2 regions of the Corynebacterium sp. H113 genome follow, and region 2 is predicted to be linked to the other one. Evidence: riboswitches for the same ligand, from Rfam matches in the RefSeq annotation. Region 2 holds a riboswitch; the other holds the start of a gene.

Region 1 (7,316 bases), on a different contig from region 2:
AGCCAGCAAGTAGTAGACAGCCAAGCGCCCGTTGACGGTACCGTCCTTCATCTTTTCGCCAACTTCAGCGATCGCGGCATCTAGCGTTGCGTCATCGTCGGTAAGGCCGAGCTTCTTCTTCAAGAAATTCTCACGCACAGTTGCCAGCTCAGCTGGATCGCTGAATGATACAAGCGATGAGTCACGCTTGCTCAGCACCAAACGGTACGTGGTGAGCATCTTCTCCAGCACCGCGTCATCTGCGTCGGGTGCGTACTTCTTGACATCGGCAATCCAGTCGGCCATTGTGTCCTCCTAGGTAGTGCTGGGCAACGCCAACCGACAACCAAACACAACTCTGTCGCTGCGACACCCATGTGGTTTTGAAAGCTATCGAAAAGCTTCATCTACCAGCATAGGTGCATTTGCTTTACGACGCTCCTGGCCCCGTCAACCACGCAAGAATTCCGCCATTGAGATTGTGCAGCCGGATTCCCCGTGGCGTTGTTGGATCCATCATGAAAATGTCAATGGCGTGTTGGGACCGCTGACCGGATCGGCAATTGACGATGACATCGGTGGCAGTAGCTACCGAATCGTCAAGCACAGACCGTGCGACCGCTGCCCATCCCTGCTGGCGAATTCGCCCCAGAGGAATATGAATGGTGCCATCAATTGCAGCTTGAGTCAGTTCTGGCGCTTCGCGTACATCGACAAGAATCGCTTGCACGTCGCTGCTCGACAACATGTCGGCTGCTTCATACGCCGAGATTCCATCCCTGATAGGCGCATCGGCAGTTTGCTGCTGCTCCTTCCGCTCCTGCTCAGATTCCTCTGCCCAGTACGCGGAGTCACCACATACGTCCTCGATATCCGACAAATCTGTGACCGGTTCCCTATCGGGATCGGCCGTGAATTGTAGAGTGCGAACTTCTGGCACGAGGACGTCGATAAGCAAAAGGCGCCCGATCGCTGGCTCGCCAACACCCGTCAATACTTTGATGGCTTCGATTGCCAACATGGAGCCGATTTGGCCAACCATCGCACCAAGCACCCCACCGGCTGCGCACGAAGGGACGGAGTCGGGGTCGGGAATGTCCGGGTACAAATCGCGGAGCATTGGCCCACGCCCGGGCCAGAACACCGACACTTGCCCTTGGAATTGCGAGATCGTTCCCCATACCAGGGGTGTCTTGGTGATTTCGGCGGCGTCGTTGGATAGGTACCGCGTCGCAAAGTTGTCGGCTCCATCGAGCACAATGTCGTGGTTCTCGAACAGTTCACACGCATTGTCCGGGTCGATCTTGCCGACGATCGCCTCAACCGACATTTCCGAGTCCAGTCGTAACACTGCGTCGCGCGCAGACTCGGCCTTCGGTCGGCCAATATCGCTTTCACGGTGGAGAACCTGCCGTTGCAGGTTGGATTCATCGACAGTGTCGTCGTCAATGATTGTGAGATGTCCGACCCCAGACGCAGCCAGATACAGCAAAACCGGCGACCCGAGACCGCCTGCACCGATGACAAGTACTCGAGAATTTCGCAGTCGACGCTGCGCGTCTCCGCCGAAGCCCGGCAAGGTCAAGTGTCGCGCGTATCTGCGCAGATCGCGCTCGGACAAACGCGGAAGTGGTACCGCGGTCGCTGGCTGCCTTGCCACTACAACGACTCTTCCTCGCGGGAGGTACCCACGCGTTCGGTGATGATGCCATCGAACGACGAGCTTGCCTGTGCCAAACGCCGTCGTGGGATGCGCCCTGCATTGCGAGCTGTGTAACCTGCCTCGACTCCGAACTTCATGGCGCGCGCCATGGCCACGGGGTCTTGTGCGCGAGTGACAGCAGATGCGAGAAGAACCGCGTCGCAACCGAGCTCCATGGCCAGCGCAGCTTCGGAGGCGGTGCCAATGCCAGCGTCCAAGATGATTGGTACCTGAGAGCGTTCCACGATGAGTTCAATATTGTGTGGGTTCAAAATACCCAGGCCAGTACCGATAGGCGAACCGGCCGGCATCACCGCAGCACAGCCCACATCTTCAAGTCGCTTAGCCAACGCCGGGTCGTCGTTGGTGTACGCAAACACAACGAAATTATCATTGACCAGTTCCTCTGCCGCAGCGACGAGTTCCACTGGATCTGGCAGCAGCGTGTCTTCGTCGGCAATGACTTCGAGCTTCAGCAGATTTGTCTCCAGCGCTTCCCTCGCCAGCTGTGCTGTCAACACTGCATCACGCGCGGTGTAGCAGCCAGCAGTATTTGGCAGCGCGGCAATGTTGTTGCGCTCGAGCATTGCAAAAATTGATTGCTGCGACCCAGCTGCGAAACGACGCATCGCGACCGTCGTCAGCTCCGTGCCCGATTCAATAAGCGCACGTTCCAGCGTATCCATCGACGTCGCGCCACCCGTGCCCATGATGAGGCGCGAATTCAGCCTCAACCCGCCAATGTTCAAGGTGCCTGCAGTGTTGTCAGTCATGATCAGAAGTCTCCTCTAGCTCTCGCTCTTAGCCGCCCTGCACTGCCGTCACAATGTCGATCTGCCCAGCTACCGGTGTTTGCGCCCACTGGGTTCGCCTGACGACGACCCCATCCACAGCAACCGCGATTCCCAAACGTGAACCATCTGCCGGCGTTCCATCGTTAGATAGCTCGCGACCAGAATGAGCAGTGACGAGGTCAAGAATCGTTTCGTTGTCGCGTGGCTCATATGCCTCGCCATTAACAGTGGTGGTCATGGTGGTGGCCTTTCGTGTCACGTCTAGTGGGGTGTCTTTTGGTCTAGTCACGATTGCGCATTACAAGGTTGCGCATTCACGGCCGGGCATCGCTAAAGCGCCACGGATCAACGGCAGTAGCAATGTCTTGATCAACGTCGTTGTCACACACAACGTCAGCGCCAATTAGGGAACCGACAGCAGCGAGCAAGATTCCATGTCGAAAGTATCCGGTGGACACCGTCAAGTGTGGGGCAACTCGACCGATCATTGGAACGTCGTCTGGAGAACCTGGGCGAGCGCGTGTCGTCAGTTCAGTAATTTCGCAATCGAGAATGCCCGGTACGAGCCGGTAGGCATCACGAAGAAGTTGGTGGACGCCCTCGGCAGACACACCCGACATGGAGTCTTCGCGGGAGGTCGCACCCAGAACAATTGAGCCATCTGCCCGAGGCACGATATACACCGGTCGGCCTTGCACAATGCCCCTAATTGTGCGAGTGACCAGTGGCTGCAGCCGCTGTGGCACGTTCATACGGATCACATCGCCATACACAGGGCGAAGTGGTAGCTCCAAGGTGTCTGGCAAACCGGCAATATCGCCAGTATTCAGCCCTGCTGCCAACAGGACTTCATCTGCCAGGTAGTCGCTGCCTTCGGTATCGCGTAGCCCAATGGCGCGATCGCCGTCGTAAAGAACTTCGGATACCTGAGCGCGAACGACCTGCTGCCGCAGAATCTTCAGCAGAGCAGTGGTAAACAAGCGGGGATCGATTTGATGGTCGCCGGGAATTTCGACGGCCCCGACACAACCTGGGCCAAGAGCAGGCTCAGCCCGGCGCGCAGCAGACGCAGTGATCCGACGTACTTCCATACCCATCTGGTGTTGCAACGACATCAGGTCGGTCAGCGTCTGTCGATCAGCTGCGTCACCAGCACACACAAACGTTTCGCTGTCGAGATAGCCGACATTCTCGCCGGATTCTTTGGCCACTGCCTGCGCAAATTCCGCGTACATCTCGCCAGAGGTAATCATCAACGGATACAGCGTCGGCTGATCCCACACCACTTCGCTGACGGGTGCAAGCATGCCAGCTGCGGCATAGGATGCGCCAGAAACCGGTTCGGCATCAAGCACAGTGACCTGCCAGCCACGGCGCAGCAACCGCCATGCAGTAGCCAGCCCAATAATGCCTGCACCAGCAACAACAACGGACTTCTGGTCTGACTGTTGCTCAGGCTTTGAGGCAGTGTCCACTGCCTTCCTCCCTCCGGCGGCATGACCCGCATCAGGTGTAGCGGTCGGCATTGCGCCCTCTCAGCCCCTCGGTCGAGGCTCCCGCGGAATTGTTACCCCTATCATAGGCCTATGGCTTCCGAACCTTTGTTACAGCCCATCACCGGCAACAGTGCGGTATCGCCTGCGCGTGAGCGTCGTCAAGCGAAGCTCCGCGAAGCCCGCCTCTACGTCTGCACTGACGCGCGTGCCGATCGCGGTGATCTACGCGAATTCCTGCACGCGGCATACGAAGGTGGCGTGGACATCATTCAGCTGCGAGATAAGAAGATCGATGCACGCAGCGAAATCGACGCCGTCGAAGTACTTGCCGACGTCGCCTCCGAGCATGATCGCCTCTTTGCAGTCAACGACCGCGCGGATGTAGCGGCCCTCGTCGATGCGGATATTCTCCATGTCGGCCAAGAGGATCTCACTACTGCGCAAGTGCGTCGTTTGCTTGGCGACGACATGCTCGTCGGGCGTTCCAACCGCAATGCGGACATGTTCGCCGAGTCTCTCGCAGACCCTGGTATCGACTACGCAGTGATCGGACCAGTATGGGCTACTCCAACGAAGCCGAATCGTGCAGCAGTTGGCCTCGACACTGTGCGAGCAGCAGCTGCAGCAGTCGCGCAATTACGTGCTGCCAGCTCAGCCGAAGCCGGCCAACGCAGCGTTGCTGACGTCACCGATCCGCGCCGGGCGGTCACTGTCGATCCTGTAAAGCCATGGTGGGCTATCGGTGGCATTGATCAGGAGCGGGTCGGCGAGGTCATCGACGCGGGTGCAGAACGCATCGTTGTGGTTCGTGCGATTACCGATGCTGCCAATCCGGAGGAAGCGGCGCGGATGCTGAAGGAAGCAATCACCCAGCGCTAAATGCCCGCTACTCCCCTAGTCACTAGCGAAGTCCTCCAGCTTTTCGACGGGCCCCGACACAATCAGCAGATCGCCAGCGTTGACGATATCGTCATCAAGTGCTGGCCGAAATCGTTCACACCGTGGACGCAGCGCGAGCACCGTAACGGGCGCAATCGCATTGATCTCGCTCACGTTCTTGCCCTGCACAGCAACGGGTGGCACGATCTTGGCGATTGCGAAATCACGGTCGAACTCCAGATAGTCCTGTACCTTGCCACCGATTAGGTGCGCGACGCGACGTCCGGTGTCTGCCTCCGGGCGAATCACGTGATGGACTCCGATTTGTCCAAGGATCTTCGCATGAGCTTGATTATCGGCCTTTGCCCAAATCAGGGGTACTCCCATATCGACGACCGCGGATGCGGTCAGCAGCGATGCTTCGATGTCGCTGCCGATGGCAATGACAACTCGCTCGGCTTCATGCACACCGAGCTGTCGCAGAACTTCCGGCTGCGTCGTGTCGGCGGTGACAACATGGTCGAAGGTAGCGGACAATTCTTGGACTACACGCTCGCGAAAGTCAACGCAGAGAACTTCGATACCGTTAGCACGAAGCTCTTCGCCAAGGGCCTGGCCGAAGCGGCCCATACCCAGAATGACCACGGGTGAGGTGTCAGCTCGACGTGAAAACATGAGGATCTCTCCTGATTAAAAGTGCGGGTAAGTCGCGGATGGGTAATTGCAGTGACGAGCTAACCGATAAACGGTCGTTCTTCCGGGAATTCGTAAAGCCGATTCTTCGTGCGTGCAGCCAACGCCGTCGCCAGCACGATGGGACCAACGCGACCAGCAAACATGAGCATGATCAACACACCTTGGGCGCCGGCGGGAAGCATTGGGGTGATGCCCGTTGACAAGCCAACGGTTGCAAACGCACTCACCACATCAAACGCAATCTGATCAGTGGTGAACTGAGGTGCCATGAACATGATGGCCACCAAACTGCCGATCGAGAGCACACCACCGAACGCAAAAACCGCCAACGATTGACGAACGATACGAGGGCTAATTTGTCGCTGCTGAATCGACACCGTTTTCTCACCGCGAATTTCCGCGAGCACCGCAGCGACGATGACGGCGACCGTCGTGATCTTCACACCACCCGCAGTACCACCGGAACCGCCGCCGATGAACATCAAAATATCCGTGCCGAGCAGTGTTGACGGATGGAAATCCAAATAATCCAACGCATTAAATCCCGCAGTACGAGGGCTCACGCCTGCGAAAAACGCGTTCAGCACCTTGGCCGGCCCGCTGAGTCCTTTCAACGCGCCGTTCCATTCCGCTGCAGCCACCAACACGAAGCCAGCGAGCACCAACATGGCGGTACCGATCCACGTGAACCGTGCTGTCAGACTCCAGCGGTGTGCTGGTTGTCCTTGTGCTTTACGACGGAATCGTCGAAAAGTTTCAAGTAAGACAGGGAAACCGATACCGCCGACCATGAGTCCGAATGCGAGTGGCAGGATCACCAGGGCATCGGTGTTGAAGCCGATGACATTGTCCGTGTACAGCGCAAAGCCAGCGTTGTTGAATGCGGAAATCGCGTGGAAAATGCCTTCCCAGATCGCACGCGGTAACGGATAGTCATAGGCGTAGTAGAAGCGGAAAGAGAGGAGGACAGCCAAGCACAGCTCGATTATCACGGTGAAAATGATGGTTGCGCGAACAACCCACGAAACTTCACCCAGATCGACACCGCGTCCCTCCACACGAGCGCCAGCGCGTCGGTTGATGCCGAGACGGCCGGCAACCATGAGACCAAAGATGGAGGCGATAGTCATGAAGCCTAGGCCGCCCAGTTGGATTAGGGTGATAATGACAAATTCACCGAATCCAGACCAATGAGTACCCGTATCAACGGTGATGAGACCGGTGAGACACGATGCCGAGGTAGCTGTAAAGAGGGCATCAAGGAAACTGGTTCGATCGCCCACTGTGCCACTACCACTGGTAATGGCATGTTCGGAGGTAGAAATCGGCAACATCAGCACGGCGGTGCCGATAGCAATAAGCATCGCGTAACAAACAACAACGAGCGTGGTTGGTTTCAACCGTGGTGGGAAGGTAACCGCGCGGAGATCGGAGTTGTCGTTTCGATGCTGACGAAACGTTTTCACGAATGGAGAGAGTAGACCTCTCTAGGGCTGCACACCAGCTTTTGTCGGATATGTCTCAGCGGGCAACAGAAGAAAGTATGAAGGTTGTCACTTTGATCTGCTGGCAGCGCTCTTTTTAGGCCTCTCTACTCGGCAATGCCCGCGACGACACGCGCCCCCATCAGCGCTTCGGATTCATCATCCGAGTAACCGAGTTCTTTCAAGATACTCGCACTATCAGCACCCTTTCTCCGTGGACCGAATTTGACTCTGCCCGGGTTTTCAGTGAGCTTGATTGGGATTCCTACGCCCGTATATCCCTCGA
Region 2 (7,316 bases):
CCAGTCAGCCAACTCCCACGGAACATGGGCTGAGTAATGAGCATTCTCTTGCTCCGCCCACATCTCCCAATGCGTGGCAAACTCCGGATCGCGGCGGAGCGCACGCGCACGACGTGCCTCACGGTCGAGATCCAACCACACACCCCACGCTTCCCCGTCGCCAATCCCGCGGGCTGCAGCCACATTGGCCTTGGTCAGCGCCCCGCAGCCTTCGACAATGAGCGAACCGCTTGCCGACGACGGCGTTCGCACCCACTCCGCAAAATCGTAGGCGTACCAATCCCAGCGGTGAAAACCCCGACGCTCGGCCGGTAACGCTGGATTCAAAACTGACTCTGCAATGAGGTCAGATGCCTCCGCCAACCCAGACCAGCCGGGATACATATCCTCCACGTGTAGTACTGGCCACCCCAGAACGCCCTGCAGATGGCAGGCAAAAGTCGTCTTCCCCGAACCACTGCGACCGTCGACAAGCAAAATCATATGCGTCCTATGAAACCCCGAGGAAACGGAACTGCCCGGTCCACACTGCGACCGCGATTGCCAGGATGGCAATCCCGACGCAGGCTGCAATGACAGCCCAATCACGAGTGCTAAACGACGACTCGCGAGCCCACGTCCGTTCCACTGACGAGCCGAAACCGCGTGCTTCCATCGCCGTCGACAGCTTCGCGCTACGACGCAACGCGAATACCAACAATGCGAAAACCTGACTAAACAGGCGACGAATCTTGCCGTCATCGCCGAGGCCTCGTGCGCGCCGGGCGCGGGTGAGAGCGTGCCAATCGTTGACGAACAACGTCATCAGACGAACGCCCGCCACCGCAGCAATGACGAACTTCGCAGGGAGCTTGAGGACTTGCGCGAGGCCGTCGCCAAGATCCGTGGGGTCAGTATTGGCGGTCAACACCATGACCGGCAAACCAACAGCAAGCACGCGCATCATGATGGCGAATGCCAAGGAAATGGAATTATCCGAGATCGTGGCAAGCCAAAACTCGAAGTAAATTCTGCCGCCGGGTTCGCCGTACAACAGCATCGAAATGCCGGAGATCGGCGCTGCCAGCAGAATTGGCCACGCCCGGCGCGCCAGTGCACCTAGTCCCAAGCCACACAGAGGCGACAGCACGATGGTGAAAGCCAGCGCCACCGCCGCAGAGACCCAGTCGATGGAGATGAGCAGCGGGGTGGTCATGAGCATCAGGCCGATGATTCTGGCGACTGGATTCGTTCCAGCAAGGAGATTCATGGGGTCACCTCGCCTTCGCCACGTTTCGGTTTGTCACGTCCTGATGTGTCATGGCCACCGCCGCTCGGCCGACCCACATCAATAACTCGATCGCCCATCGCCGCGACCACCAACGGATCGTGCGTTACCGAGACTACGGTGACTCCCTTGTCGACCAACTCACGCAAATACTTCAGCAACTCCACAAATGTCAGCCGATCTTGCCCAAACGTCGGCTCGTCAAGAATGACAGCTGCCGGCGCAGTAGCAAGCATCGTCGCCACTGACAGTCGGCGCTTCTCTCCACCTGACAAGGTGAAGGGGTTCGCATTTGCGAGGTGCGACAGTCGAAGTCGTTCCAGTAGCGCATCCACTCGCTCCAAACCGTCCGGATCTTTCACCAAACGCGGCCCAAGCTCCAGTTCTTCCCGCACGGTCGCCGCCACAAACTGATGCTCTGGAGCTTGAAAGACATTCCCAATGCGAGTTGCCAACTGCTTGGATTTCCACCGAATTGGCTCTGGTTTTGCTTTACGACGCAGCTGTTCCGATGCCTCCACCGTCCCTGCCAACGGAGCCAAGAGGCCACCGAGGGTTAACGCCAGTGTCGATTTTCCACTGCCGTTCGGCCCCACCAGACACGTACTGGCATGAGCAGGTATCTCGATGTTGAGGTCGCTACGCACCGGCGCGGAGTAACCAATGGTGAGGTGATCCGTCCGCAATGCCCACTCGGCAGTATCTGCCACGGTGCGTGCTCTGGAAACCTCTGGTGCAGGACCCGGGAGCCACACACCCGCTGCCCTGAGGGATTCTCCGTAAGTAGCAATAATGTCTGTCGGCGCGCCGTCTGCAATGATCGTGCCTTGGTCACCGACAACAAGCACACGGTCGACATGGTCAATCCAGGTATCGACTCGATGCTCCACAATGACCAGCGCAGCACCAGTGGTGTGTGCTGCATGCAAAGCGGCGTCACGAAGCTCTGTGACACCAGCAGGGTCGATATTTGCAGTGGGCTCGTCGAGGCACATCACTTTTGCGCCCATCGCCAATACCCCGGCAATAGCGAGTCGCTGTTTTTGTCCACCAGATAGCTGTTCCGTCGGGTGATCGAGTGGCACATCCAGCCCAACGATCTCAGCTGCCCGACGCACCCGCTGCCAAATCTTGTCGCGAGGCACGCCAAGGTTTTCAGCACCGAAGGCAATATCGTCGCCAACGCGAGCCGAAATCACTTGCGAATCCGGATCCTGCAGCACCAAGCCCACCACGCCACGCATGCTTTCAGCGGGGTGTCCGTGCACGGTGAGAGTGCCGATGCGCTCGCCGTCGGTGTCGTCTCCAAGTACACCTGCGATCCCCGCAAGCAGGGTCGACTTTCCAGCGCCCGATGCGCCGAGCAATAGCACTTTCTCGCCCGCGTGAATATCGAAAGTGACATCGTAGAGGGCAGCTTTACGACGTCCTGCATGACGCCACCCGAACCCTCGGGCAGAAACAACGACGGTCATGGTGAACTAGACTTCGCCACGCACCTCGCGGCCGGCAGCGAATCGGTCCAGTGCTCCAGTCTTGGCTAACGCACGAGTCAGCAACCACGCAACCAGGCCAGCCAGGATTGCACCCGAGATGAACAGAGTCGAAGCGTAGATCATCTTGAACTCAAGTGCTTTAGCAAGGTTGCCAGAGGTGAACAGCTCGAGGGCGAAAGCTCCCAATCCCGCGAGAGCACCGGACAACATCGATACTCCGAGGCCGAACTTGCGGTACATCAACAGAAGGAAGATCAATTCCGCGCCCAGTCCCTGTGCCAGACCCGAGTACAGCGTGGAGATTCCCCACTGGCTGCCCAACGCTGCGGATGCAGATGCAGCAATGAGCTCGACGAAGATGGCAGCGCCTGGCTTGCGGATAATCAACATGCCCAGCGGACCACCCAACAGCCACACACCTACGGCGAGTCCGCCCAAGCCAGGGGTCACTGCATCCAGCGCTTCAAACCATGTCCCGCCAACGATGTTCCACACCAGGAACACCAAACCAACAGCAACGCCGAGAACAGCCGCGGTGACAATATCAATCACTCGCCACGACAATCGCGATGTTTGCGCTGACTTTCCAGCCACTGGTGTCGATGTCGACGCTTTGTCGTTGCTCACATTGCTCATGGAAAAAGCCTCCCAGCTTCCTTCGCCGGCATGACCCGGACAGGTTCTAGCGGTCAAAAACAGCCTGAGCCGTGTTTTCCTCTCAGTTCTTCGTGCCTTGTTGCCGCGTTGGACAAGAAAGCTGCTAGAACTCCCGCGTGGATTTCGCGTTGAATGCTACCACCTAGGGCATACCTCCCTTATGTTTAGTTTTATGACCGCACAGCGTGACGCAACAGCACTTGAGCATCCTCGCAGCCTTTCTAAGCTTCAGACTTTGACGCCGAAGCAATGGATGGTGGGGGTTGCCCTCATTGTGGTGGCGCAGCTTCTCGGTCGTGTCTGGGTGTTAACTGGTCGCACTTTTTACTGGGACGACTTCATCATCGTGGGCCGTGGCGCACATACTTCGCCGTGGTCCACTGATTTTTTGCTTCAAGAACACGATGGCCATCTCGCACCCCTGTCATTCCTCGTGCAAGGGTTGGTCAACCAGATCGCACCATGGCAATGGTGGCTGCCCGCCACGTTAATGCTGGTGGGACAAGCCCTCGCCACAATTTTGATGGCCACAGCCCTACGCCGCATTGCTGGCCGTACCTGGGTCGCACTCGGCGCATTGGCGATCTCCATGCTGACACCACTCACCCTGCCAGGGTCGACGTGGTGGTCCGCCGGTATCAACGCGCTTCCCATGCACATTGCGATGGCGGGACTCACCGCATTGGCCATCCGTATCTCTTTTGCCCCGATCGCGGAATCTTCGCTTGACGACGATTCGTCGCAAAGCAAGAACGTACCTTCCACACAGCCCGGTCGATTGAGTGGCACCAGTTTGGTCATTGCTGCAGTTGGGGTCATGCTCGCGTGTGGTTTCTTTGAAAAGTCCCTCGCTGTGATGCCGGTGGCTCTCATGGTCACGATTTTTGTGGCGTACATGCGCCGGGAGCGGATTGGAAAGGTGTTGCACCGTGGCCGCACTTTGTGGCTCGTCACCGGTGTGCTGACGGTGCTCTGGGCGGTGCTGTATGCGGTGACATCACTGAACACAGCGCGTGAGACAGCAGGGACACCTCGCATGGAGCTGTTCTTCAACGGATTCGGTCAGCTCCTCGCTGGGCTCGCAGGCGGACCCTGGCTATGGGATCGCTGGGCACCAGGGCAGCCATTCGCAGCGGCACCAACTGGACTCATTGCTATCGGTGGCATGCTCATTCTTCTGACGTCTGCAGTCAGTGTCGGTCGGGACAGTCGCGCGTGGGCACCATGGCTCGGCTGGCTGGTATACGCAACCACCGTGTTGTTGGTGATGACGGTTGTTCGTTCCGGAGTTCACACTTCTGATGTTCTCGCCCATACCCTGCACTACTACGCTGATGTCGCACTTGCGCTCGGTTTTGCTATCGCAGCGTCGTTCATGGGGATCAACTTTGAACATTCAGCTCCGCCACTTCCGCAACGCACTCGTGAGCTGATTTTGGTGTTGGTCATTGCGTTGGGGTTGTCGTCAGCGGTCTCCGTCGTCACGTTCCGCAACGCGTGGCGTGAAGACACAACCGAGCAATGGCTCGAGACCGCGAACTCTTCGTTGGAAAAGGCACGTGCTGACAGTCCGACCATTTTGGATCAGTCAGTGCCATTTGAAGTACTCCTGCCAGTCGCGGCACCAGCGAATACCTACTCGCGAATTTTCGCAGATGTTAGCGAGGATAAGCGTCCGGCATTTGCACGTGTCACAGACAAGCCACGAATGTTCTCCAACGACGGTTCCGTTGTTGACGCCGCGGTAACACCGGTGACGCGCATCGCCCAAGGAGATGTTTCAGAATGTGGAACCGAAGTTAAGGCGAATGCTTCGGGTACGGCGCAGGTGGATATCCCGATGTCGGACATCATCAAGCTTGGCGATTGGGTGGCTGAGTTCAACGCAACCGCATCATCCCCAATGGATGTGCGGCTAAGCCTGCCCAATCCATTTGAGAACGACGAGCAAACACGCAATGGATCCACTGCGGTCCATGTCGGGACCGAGTTGTCCAGGCGTTGGGTCGCCGTTTCTGGTGGCGGAAACACCTTCCGTGTGAATATTGAGAAGGCGGATCCACATGCTGTTTTGTGCGTCGGCGCGGGGGCGATTGGCCCGCTGGTTCCCGCTAATCCCTGAGAATCTACTAGAATGTCTGTAAGAATCTCATTCGTGAAGACGCATGTACTCGTGAACTAATAGCCACAGGTACAACGTGCACAGCTTTTTCAGCTTTCTAAGAGGAGTCCATTTCATGCGTAACCGCTTTGTTGGCGCCATCGCCGCTACCGCTATTGCCGCTGCAGCCCTGGTTGCTTGCTCGCCACCGAATGAGCAGCCTTCGGATATTAAGGTCACCGACCAGGAGAAGGCTGAAAAGCCTTTGGGCACCGGCTCGAAGGATTCCAAGAAGGAAGACACCAAGAAGTCGGGCGCTGAATCTGAGTCCGCTTCCGAGTCGGAAGCTGCTGCAGAATCTGAAGCTCCTGCAGAAGGCGCTGCTGAGCCAGCTGCTCAGTAAAGCTCCGCTTAGACAAAATCTCACCAAAAACCCGCTCGCTGCGACGGTCCATTGACCGAGTCGAGCGGGTTTTGTCGTGTTCCGTATTAGTTTTTGTGGCTATGAATTAGGATGCCGGGAAACGGAAATCGACGGAATCCCCTACTGCGACGGTTGCGGTTGGTGAACCGTCGATGCTCAGCGTCACAGTCAGCTGACTGTTGCTACCATCCGTTGCCTTGGTGACGTAGGACAACTTCTCGTTAGCCACCTCGGTGATCTCCGTGATGGCGGTGTGCAACCAAGGATGACGACGTCGCAAAGCAATCAGCTGCTGATGTGCCCGCAGGATCCACTCTCCGATAGGCGACAATTCGTCTGGAGAAGGTGGCATCAATGGGCGAACCTGATCATCACCACCAGCACGATCCTCCTTCACCCCGGTATAGCCCTGTTCATCGCCGTAATAGACCACTGGCAAGCCACCAACGGTCATAAGAACAGTCAATGCCAGAACAGCCTTGTCCTGCCCTACCTTGGACGCAATGCGCGTGACATCATGGTTTCCAACGAATGTCAACGGCACAAAGGTTTTGAGAAATTCATTGTGGCGCTTGAGAGTCCACTCAAGCTCAAAGAAATTCTTCTCCTTCAGCGAAGACCAAATTGACTTCCACAGCTCGTACTCTGTGACGGCATCGAAAGTCGAGGTTCGGACAATATTCGGGTAGTCGCCATGAATGACTTCACCGTAGAAATAGGCATGCGGATACTTCTCACGCAAACCAGGAAGAATTTCGGCCCAGAACTTCGGATCTACCGCGTAAGCAGCGTCTAGACGCCAGCCGTCGACACCCCGTGCCAACCAGTAATCCATGACCGAGGCAACAAACTCCTTCGTCGCTGTCGACTTGTGGTTGAACTCGATCAGATCGAAGTTGCCTTCAAAGCACGGTGCGGACGGTGGATTAACCGAACGATCGATGTCGAACAATTCGGCTTCCGACGAATCAGGATCCTCCAGTGCAGTACGGAACATCGGAGCTTGGGAGCCGATGTGGTTGAACACGCCGTCGAAAAGTACCTTGATTCCTCGATCATGAGCATGCGCGATCAATCGCACCATGTCGTCCTCAGTACCAAGCCGGGGATCGATACGGAAGTAATCGAGCGTGTCGTAACCATGACTCGTCGATTCGAAAACGGGCCCCAGCTGCAGGACATTCAAGCCCATTCCCTGGATGTAGTTGAGCCACGGCAACATACGATTCAAACGCGGTTCATGCTCAACTGGAGCGCCAGGAGCGGACTGCACAGCAATTTCGTGTTCGTGGATTGGTGCACCGACAAAACCCAGCGGATACACGTGCCAGCCAATTGCATGCTCCACCCATGCTGGGCTTGGCACGCGCT

The links. A riboswitch is a leader RNA that binds a small molecule or an ion and turns the genes downstream of it on or off. The one in region 2 is predicted to bind thiamine pyrophosphate.
Region 1: linked by a shared signal. The riboswitch ahead of thiO (glycine oxidase ThiO) and the one ahead of WG938_RS03755 (ECF transporter S component) in region 2 are both predicted to bind thiamine pyrophosphate.

What each region holds. Positions count from the first base shown of each region.
Region 1 covers NZ_JBBHKZ010000004.1:274,305-281,620, reverse strand. The annotation lists gene WG938_RS09590 (DUF2853 family protein) at 1-285, opposite strand, end outside; gene moeB (molybdopterin-synthase adenylyltransferase MoeB) at 410-1,639, opposite strand; gene WG938_RS09580 (thiazole synthase) at 1,639-2,454, opposite strand; gene thiS (sulfur carrier protein ThiS) at 2,483-2,713, opposite strand; gene thiO (glycine oxidase ThiO) at 2,790-3,950, opposite strand; TPP riboswitch at 3,942-4,045, opposite strand; gene WG938_RS09565 (thiamine phosphate synthase) at 4,062-4,850, shown strand; gene WG938_RS09560 (potassium channel family protein) at 4,866-5,525, opposite strand; gene WG938_RS09555 (TrkH family potassium uptake protein) at 5,585-6,910, opposite strand; gene WG938_RS09550 (CaiB/BaiF CoA transferase family protein) at 7,138-7,316, opposite strand, start outside.
Region 2 covers NZ_JBBHKZ010000002.1:554,241-561,556, reverse strand. The annotation lists gene WG938_RS03770 (hypothetical protein) at 1-483, opposite strand, end outside; gene WG938_RS03765 (energy-coupling factor transporter transmembrane component T family protein) at 491-1,249, opposite strand; gene WG938_RS03760 (ABC transporter ATP-binding protein) at 1,246-2,742, opposite strand; gene WG938_RS03755 (ECF transporter S component) at 2,749-3,399, opposite strand; TPP riboswitch at 3,399-3,546, opposite strand; gene WG938_RS03750 (hypothetical protein) at 3,593-5,542, shown strand; gene WG938_RS03745 (hypothetical protein) at 5,658-5,924, shown strand; gene WG938_RS03740 (alpha-amylase family protein) at 6,031-7,316, opposite strand, start outside.